4 regions of the Mycobacterium sp. EPa45 genome follow, and region 2 is predicted to be linked to each of the others. Evidence: predicted binding sites of a transcription regulator. Region 2 holds the regulator's gene; each other region holds the start of a gene.
What was found. The regulator LexA, encoded in region 2, represses DNA repair genes until DNA is damaged. The targets are predictions, from matches to a motif close to CGAACANNTGTTCG.

Region 1 (2,200 bases), 820 kb from region 2:
CAGTGTGCAGTGGCCGGCCGAGGTGGTGGCCGATGGGCCGATCGCATTGGCCCGGCTGATTCCTGCCGGGGTGGATGTCCGCGGTAACTCGACGCGCGCCCGAATAGTGCTGTTTCGCAAGCCGATCGAGCGGCGGGCCAAGGACTCGATCGATCTGACCGATCTCTTGCACGACATTCTGGTCGCGCAGGTGGCCACTTATCTCGGGGTCGAGCCGTCAGTCATCGACCCGAGCCTCGAAGACGACTAAGCGGGCCTCGAGGGCCCGCGTCGTCATGGAACTAGGTGTCTTGTCAGATGTCGTACTAGATGATGCCGCGCTTGAGGCGACGACGCTCCCGCTCGGAGAGCCCGCCCCAGATACCGAAGCGCTCATCGTTGGCCAAGGCGTACTCGAGGCACGCGTCCTTGACTTCACAGCCCAAGCAGATGCGCTTGGCCTCACGGGTGGAACCACCCTTTTCGGGGAAGAACGCTTCAGGATCGGTCTGCGCGCACAGCGCGCGCTCCTGCCACTGGTCCTCCTCGTCGATTGACTCCGGGGTCGCATCGATGATCGGGTCTGGCACCAAACTCAAGTGAGCGCGTGCCATTACCCCCATCGTCTGCGATCCGGGAATGGACTGCGGCATCCCCATCGCGCCGATGACGTGCTCATAGGACATTTCCGCCTCCTCACCTGGTTTCGTAGATCTTTTGCATGTCGCCCACTATTGAAGTGTGCCCAACTCGTTCGAACACTTGGTCGAATCGCGGTCTGAGACACCGAAACCGGCTGGTCCGACCGGGAAATGACACTGATGTGATTAGACACTTCGAAGGTGCTTCGCGCAAGCGAATGAACCGAAATTAATACCATTTTCCTTGGAAAATCCGGCGAGTCGATGCCCCGGCGTGTCTTGAGAGTGACCCGATCGTGACCGCGTGCGTCGCCGAGAGGGCCGACCGCCTAGTGTCGGTCGGTGTGAAGATCACCGTTCTGGTCGGCGGCGTCGGGGGCGCCCGCTTCCTGCTGGGAGTGCAGCGACTGCTCGGACTGGGCCAGTTCGCCCGCCAAATTTCCGGAGCCACAGGCGATCTTGATCACGTGCTGACCGCCGTGGTCAACATCGGCGACGACGCGTGGATGCACGGCGTGCGCATCTGTCCCGACCTTGACACCTGCATGTACACCTTAGGTGGAGGTATCGACCCCGAGCGTGGCTGGGGACATCGCAACGAGACGTGGCATGCCAAAGAGGAATTGGCGGCCTACGGCGTGCAACCGGATTGGTTCGGGTTGGGCGACCGGGATCTGGCCACGCATCTGGTGCGAAGCCAAATGCTGCGCGCCGGATATCCGCTGTCCCAGGTGACCGAGGCGCTGTGCCACCGCTGGACTCCCGGCGCCACCCTGCTCCCCGCGAGCGACGACCGGTGCGAAACCCATGTGGTGATCGACGATCCGGACACCGGCGACCGCAAGGCCATTCACTTCCAGGAGTGGTGGGTGCGTTATCGCGCCCAGGTGACCACTCACAGCTTCGCGTTCGTGGGCTCCGAAAACGCCACTGCCGGACCCGGTGTCGTGGACGCGATCACCGACGCCGACGTCGTGATCTTGGCGCCGTCGAACCCGGTGGTGAGCATCGGTGCAATCCTGGCGATCCCCGGCGTGCGCGCGGCGCTGCGCTCCACACCAGCCCCGGTCATCGGCTACTCCCCCATCATCGGCGGAAAGCCGTTGCGCGGCATGGCCGACGAATGCCTGTCGGTGATCGGGGTGGAAACCTCCTCACAGGCCGTCGCCCATCACTACGGCGCACGGTCGGCGACCGGGATCCTGGACTACTGGATGGTCTCCGAGGGCGACCACGCCGAAATCCCGGGAATCACCGTCAAATCGGTACCCCTGCTGATGTCCGACCCGACGGCCACCGCCGAGATGGTTCGTGCCGGGCTGGCACTCACGGGTGTGATGCCGTGACAGTCGGCTCGAGTCCAACGGCGCCGCCCGGCGGCGACCACGGTTCCGCGGCTCCCGTCGAAATCCTGCCGGTGCCCGGACTTCCGGAGTTCCGCCCCGGCGACGATCTTGCCGCCGCCCTCATCACAGCCGCCCCCTGGTTGCGCGACGGCGACATCGTCGTGGTCACCAGCAAGGTGATGTCCAAATGTGAGGGCCGCATTGTCGCCGCACCCGCAGATCCCGACGAACGGG
Region 2 (2,200 bases):
CCGGTGACGAGATCGAGGACGACTTCCACGACTCGGATTACGACGACGACGATCACTGGCCGAGTGAGGCCGCCCGCGGGGCGGACGCCTCACCAGGCTCGCGCTTCTCGACCCTTCCCGACGGCGGCCCGGCGCAGGTCGCCGTGGCGCCGGGCTTCGGCTGGGCACCCGAGGGAGACGAGAAGTCGCAGCCCGGACCCGAGGATGTGTTCGACGGCGATCAAGACTCCATCGACACCACGCCGACCCGCATTCCCGACGAGGCCGAGCAGACCGGGCAGACCGGTGAGTACGACGCCGACGACGTCGACGAGGCTCCTGCCGAGTTCGAGTACGCCGAGGTCGAGGATCTCGAGGACGAGGAATCGAGCGATTCGGGCCGCCATGCGGCAGTGAATCTCGAGGATTCGCAGGCGATGTGGCGACTCAACTTGGGTGAGCTCGGCACGCCGCGGCGTCGTCGCGCCGCCGAGCCCGAACCGGAACCGGAACCGGAACCGGTCGAGCCCGAGCCCGAGCAAATCGTCGAGTCCGACGTGGTCGATGTCGAGGAGGATGCTTCGACGGCGCCCGCCGAGGTACTGCAGTCCGATGTCCACGCCGAAAACGCGTCGAACCGCCCCGCGATTCACCTTCCCCTGTCAGATCCCTATCAGGCGCCGGACGGTTACGTGGTCAAAGCCAATACGCATTCGGGTCTGTACTACACACCGGACTCGGCGCTCTACAACGACACCGTGCCCGAAGTGTGGTTCGCCAGTGAGGAACTCGCGCAGGCGAACGGATTCCACAAGGCGGAGTGAGGCTCTCGCCTCCCTGTCAGACCTTGCGGAGGACGGTGACGACCTTGCCGAGGATGGCAGCGTCGTTACCGGGAATCGGGTCGAATGCCGGGTTATGCGGCATCAGCCAGACCTGGCCACCGGTGCGCTTGAACGTCTTGACGGTTGCTTCACCGTCGATCATCGCGGCGACGATGTCGCCGTTGTCGGCCACATTCTGCTGACGTACCACGACCCAGTCACCGTCGCAGATCGCGGCGTCGACCATGGACTCGCCGACGACCTTCAGCAGGAACAGTGAGCCCTCACCGACCAGCTCGCGCGGGAGCGGGAAGACATCTTCGACGGCTTGCTCGGCCAGGATCGGGCCGCCGGCCGCGATGCGCCCGAGCACGGGCACGAACGTCGGCTCGGGCAGCGCGTCCGAACCGGCGACCTCGGTGCGCACCGCGGTGACGGCATCATCGGCGCCGCGCACGTCGACGGCACGGGGCCGGTTGGCGTCACGACGCAGATAGCCCTTGCGCTCCAGGGTGCGCAACTGGTGTGCCACCGATGACGTGGACGTGAGGCCGACGGCATCGCCGATCTCACGAATGCTCGGGGGATAGCCGCGGCTGGTGACCGAGGCCCGGATCACGTCGAGGATGGTTCGCTGCCGCTCCGTCAACCCGGATTCGGCGTTGTCGCGGCGGCTGGTGTCGGTACCCGATGTCTCACTGCGGTCGCTCATGAGGCCGAATGTAGTCGCGTGTGCGTCGAAATTCAAACATTTGTTCGACCGTGTCGCGATCCGGTGCCGGCCGACGGTCGGCGGAACAAAACTTGTCGGTGGCCGGATTTATTCTTCGAACACGCTCGCTCACATGTTCGGTTTTCGAACGCATGATCGAGTATATTTCGAACACAAGAGCGAACACGGGCGGCCTCGAAGGAAGGACACAGACGTGACAGTCATCGATGATCGACAGGTTTTCATCTCGGCACCGGTGTACCGGCGGACGTCCGGCGCACCTGTCGCCCCAGCTCGGCACCGTCCGGCCGGGCCACGGGCCTACCGGCCGCACCCGGCCCGGCCGGCCATCGCGCCGATCCAGTACCGCGGCACCGGTGTCGCCTTCTCGCGGGCACCGCATACGCGCCGGCCGGTCAGCACGGCCGTCACGATCGCACTGGCCGGGGTGGCCGCGCTGATCACGCTGTGGCTCGGGCTGGTCGGCCACTTCAGCGGTTCGCCCGCAGCCACCGAGCAGATGCCCGACCAGCTCGCCGTGGTTCAGGTGCAGACAGGAGAGACGCTGCAGCAGCTGGCCGGCCGCGTCGCCCCCGATGCACCCGCCGGACAGGTCATGCAACGCATCCGTGATCTGAACAAGCTGGATTCGGCGTCCCTGGACGCCGGGCAGACGCTCATCGCG
Region 3 (2,200 bases), 330 kb from region 2:
CCGGTGCCGCCGGTACGCGCCCAGCCGGCCGCCTGTTCCAGTTCGCTCAGCGTCGTCGTCACGATCACGGTCACCGGCAGCCCGCGGTGCTGTCCGAGCGCGCCGGATTCCACGGCCGCCTTCAGACCGAGCTTCACCCCGTCGTGGCAGCGCTGCTCGGGGCTGCGGGTATCGCGGTCCTCAGTGCCGTCGGGCAGATGCCGGCCGGGCCGAACCGCGGCCGTGACCGCTTCGATATAGGCGCGGCTCTCCGGATCCACCCAGCCGGAGATTCGGCTCATCCCGTCGGGACCCTGTCGGCCCATCCGCAGCCCGCGGCGGCGGGCGCGATCCTCGTCGGTGAATGTGCCGTCCGGATTCAGGCAGTCGGCGATTTCGACCCCGATCGCGGCCACGAACTTCGAATCCTGTTCTCGTGCACGCCGAACCAGTGCCCGTTCGGCGGCCTCCCGGTCGGCCGCCGCGACCGAGACGGGCAGCCGGTCGAGTGCATGGCACACCGCCGCGACATGGTCGTCGCCGACCTCACCGGCCTCGACAGCGGCAGCAAGCGACGGCAGCTCCGGTGGCAGCGTCGGCCCGGTCGGCGATCGGCGGTGCCGCAGGCGCGCCGCCACCGCGAACCGGCGTTTGACCTCCCCGGCGGTCAGGCGCAGCCGGGTGGCCAGGACGTCGCGTACCTTGACCCCGGCGGGCATACCCCCACCGTCGACCGGTTCGGCGATCTCTCCGAACATGCGGTAGGACAGCCCGCGGTTAGTCCGCTGCTGGTGCTCCAGCCGTTCGGCCACCTCGATACGAAAAGCGTTGCCCGCCAGATCTGTACACATCGACCGCAGCCGGGTGTGAGCGGCGTCGACGGCATCGAGCTCCGCTCGCACCCGGTCATGCACCGCCTGGGCGGTGAGGGGTTCGCACACGGAAGACATGACTGCACGCTATCGAACAAATGTGCGACCCCAACAGAAAAAGCGGCCGCCTGTGGACGAATCCGGATCTGGGGATAACCCTCGGTCTGCGACCTGTCCCGTGCACCGAGATACTGGAGTCATGGCTGACGACGCGTCCCTGGAACCGATCGGCGCGGTACAGCGCACCCAGGTCGGACGTGAGGCCACCGAGCCCATGCGCGAGGACATCCGCCTGCTCGGCGCGATCCTCGGCGACACCGTGCGCGAACAGAACGGCGACGAGGTGTTCGACCTCGTCGAGAAGGCCCGTGTCGAGTCCTTCCGGGTGCGGCGATCCGAGATCGATCGGTCCGAGCTGGCCCGGCTGTTCGACGGCATCGACGTCCACCGGGCCATCCCGGTCATCCGCGCATTCACGCACTTCGCCTTGCTGGCCAACGTCGCCGAGGACATCCACCGCGAGCGGCGTCGGGCCATCCACGTCGCGGCCGGTGAGCCGCCGCAGGACAGCACCCTGGCCGCCACTTACGAGAAGCTCGACGCCGCCGACCTCGACGCGGCCACCGTCGCCGACGCCTTGAAGGGTGCGCTCGTCGCGCCGGTGATCACCGCCCACCCGACTGAGACCCGCAGGCGCACCGTGTTCGACACCCAGCACCGGATCACGCAGCTGATGCGGCTGCGAATGCACGGTCAGGACGAGACCGAGGACGGCCGGCCGGTCGAGACCGAGCTGCGCCGTCAGATCCTGACGCTCTGGCAGACCGCACTGATCCGGTTGTCGCGGTTGAAGATTCAGGACGAGATCGAAGTAGGCCTGCGGTACTACCCGGCGGCCTTCTTCGAGGTGATCCCGAAGGTGAACGCCGAAGTGCGCGACGCGCTGCGGGCCCGCTGGCCCGGCGCCGACCTGCTGCCCGAGCCGATCCTGCGGCCCGGTTCGTGGATCGGTGGCGACCGCGACGGCAACCCGAACGTCACCGCCGACGTGGTGCGGCTGGCCACCGGCAGCGCCGCCTACACCGCGCTGGGCCACTACTTCGCCGAGCTCAACAAGCTCGAGCAGGAATTGTCGATGTCGGCGCGGCTGGTGAAGACCACCGACGCTCTCGTCACGCTGGCCGACGCCTGCCATGAGCCGGCCCGGATGGACGAGCCCTACCGGCGGGCACTGCGGGTGGTGCACGCCCGGCTCACCGCGACCGGTCAGGCTATCCTCGACCGAGAGCCGGCGCACACCCTCGACCTCGGTCTGCCCCCGTACGAGACACCCGACGAGTTGCTCGCCG
Region 4 (2,200 bases), 610 kb from region 2:
GCGAGCCGCATGGTGGACTTGGGTGTGGTAGGCCGACGCCGTGCAATCGGGCTTGGTGCAGCCTTTGTCGATCGCATAGAGCGCGAGGCGCTGACCTGGGCTTGCGGTGCGGCGCGCGCGCCCGTAGTAAAGCTTGATCTCTCTTGGTGATTCGAACACGGTCAGGTAGGGGTGGGCGCGGGCGGCCATCCGGATCACCGTCGGCATGGGCAGGTAGGTGCCGCCGCCGGTGTGGGCCAGCCCGGCGGCGGACGTCAGCTGCTCGAGGGTGGTGGTGACGACGATGGTGACGGGCAGCCCGTTGTGCTGACCGAGCTGTCCGGAGGAGAGCATGGCCATGCACACCGTCTTGAGTGCATCGTGAGCGCGCTGTCCGGACGAGCGCGAATCGTTCTGGATCTGATCACGACTGGGAGTGCCATCCACGCAGGGTGATTCGTCGTCTGCGTTGCAGTAGCCGGGGGCGGCGAGTTTCGCGAGGATGGCGTCCCATGCCGCCCGCAGTTCGGGATCTATCCACCCTGACACCTTGCTCATACCGTCGACCTGTTGTGCCCCAACCTTTAGGCCGCGCTTGCGGGCCTGGTCGCGTTCGTCGTCGAGATCGCCGTCCTGGTTGATCATGGCCATCAGCTGATTGGCTAGTTTTCGCAGACCTTCTGGGCTGAGCCCGCCGGCCAGTCCGGCCAGTTGAGCTTCTGCGTGCTCGCGGGTTCCGATATCGACGGACGCGGGCAAGTGGTCCATAAATGACCGGATCACTGCCACATGGTCGGTGCCGATCTCGCCGCGCGCTTGGGCGGACGCTGTCGCGGGCAGTGCCGGTGGAAGAGCTTCTCCGGTCAGCGATTGCCGCGGTCCCAGCTCGGCGGCGTCACTCAGTCGTCGGGCGGCGTCGGCCCCGGTGATGGCGAGTCGGTTCGTGAGTACGGCTCGCCAGGACTTGGCGCCCAGATCGACAGGCGTGGTCTGCGATTGCAGCTGTGTCAGGACGCTGTGCTCGACCGCGGGCAGTAACCGGCGCAGCCGCTCTATACGTTCGAGCACGGACAGCAGTTCGGGAGCAGTCATGGCGTCCGCAGGAAGTGCCGCAATCTTGTCCCAGGCGGTCAGTACATCGTCCAGCACTTCCATCACAATTCGAACAGTAGTTCGATGTCCCGACAGATTCGGCCCGATTGTGACGCGTGTGGTCGATGAGGCCAAAGAAATTCTTGAGGATAGGGTCAGAGATGGGGGACCTACCAAAAAGCTTGCCGCAAAGGCGGATTCGTCCAGAGGTCAGCTGGGGTAACGCCGCGGCGTGAACACGGTGTCGCCGTACCACTGCGTCTGCGACGAGCCCACGATCAGCAGGCACCGCATGTCGACATCGGCCGGATCCAGTTCACCCAGCCGCACCACCTTCACCGATTCGCGCGGTCCCGACACATCACGGCCGATCACCACCGGCGTGCCTGGTTCGCGGTGCTCCAACAGCAGATCGCGCATCGCGGCGACCTGCCAGGTGCGGCTCTTGGACGCCGGGTTATAGATCGCCAGCACCAGGTCGGCCTTCGCCGCGGCGGACAGCCTGGTGGCGATGATGTCCCACGGCTTGAGCCGGTCGGACAACGAGATCACCGCGTAGTCATGGCCCAACGGTGCGCCGACCCGGCTGGCGACGGCCTGTGCTGCCGTCATCGCCGGGATCACCCGCACCGCGACGTTCGGCCACTGCTTGGCTTCCTCGAGCACCGCGGTGGCCATCGCGAACACGCCGGGGTCGCCAGATGAGACCACCGCGACCGCATGTCCCTGCTCGGCCAGCTCACACGCCAGCCGCGCCCGCGCCGGCTCGTCGGTGTTGTCGCTGGGGTGACGACGCTGCCCCGCCCGCGCGGGCACCCGGTCCAGGTACGGTCCATAACCGATCAGATCGGTGGCCGTCGCGAGCTCCTGACGGCTCTGCGGCGTCATCCACTCCACGTCACCGGGTCCGAGGCCCACCACCGTGACCCCGCCGGTCACCGGCTTGGACCGTTCGCCGCCGGGCAGGATCACCAGCGAGAAGTACGGCACCGAGTCGGTGTCGACGTCACCGGCCGCCAGCACGCGTTGCGCGTCGGTGCTGGCTCGCTCGACGTAAAACGCCTCGTCGAGGCGGCCCGCTATCGAAAGCGCCTCGCGCACTTGAGGATACGTGCGACCCAGCTTCATC

Region 1: the regulator LexA is predicted to act here: its motif matches at 735-748, upstream of cofD (2-phospho-L-lactate transferase).
Region 3: the regulator LexA is predicted to act here: its motif matches at 943-956, upstream of AB431_RS13420 (HNH endonuclease signature motif containing protein).
Region 4: the regulator LexA is predicted to act here: its motif matches at 1,142-1,155, upstream of AB431_RS14735 (HNH endonuclease signature motif containing protein).

The regions. Positions count from the first base shown of each region.
Region 1 covers NZ_CP011773.1:1,669,148-1,671,347, reverse strand. The annotation lists gene AB431_RS07870 (metallopeptidase family protein) at 1-250, shown strand, start outside; gene AB431_RS07865 (WhiB family transcriptional regulator) at 306-665, opposite strand; gene cofD (2-phospho-L-lactate transferase) at 965-1,966, shown strand; gene AB431_RS07855 (coenzyme F420-0:L-glutamate ligase) at 1,963-2,200, shown strand, end outside.
Region 2 covers NZ_CP011773.1:2,488,393-2,490,592, forward strand. The annotation lists gene AB431_RS11810 (LGFP repeat-containing protein) at 1-803, shown strand, start outside; gene lexA (transcriptional repressor LexA) at 820-1,515, opposite strand; gene AB431_RS11820 (LysM peptidoglycan-binding domain-containing protein) at 1,730-2,200, shown strand, end outside.
Region 3 covers NZ_CP011773.1:2,818,909-2,821,108, forward strand. The annotation lists gene AB431_RS13420 (HNH endonuclease signature motif containing protein) at 1-929, opposite strand, end outside; gene ppc (phosphoenolpyruvate carboxylase) at 1,051-2,200, shown strand, end outside.
Region 4 covers NZ_CP011773.1:3,096,733-3,098,932, forward strand. The annotation lists gene AB431_RS14735 (HNH endonuclease signature motif containing protein) at 1-1,134, opposite strand, end outside; gene AB431_RS14740 (precorrin-2 C(20)-methyltransferase) at 1,282-2,200, opposite strand, start outside.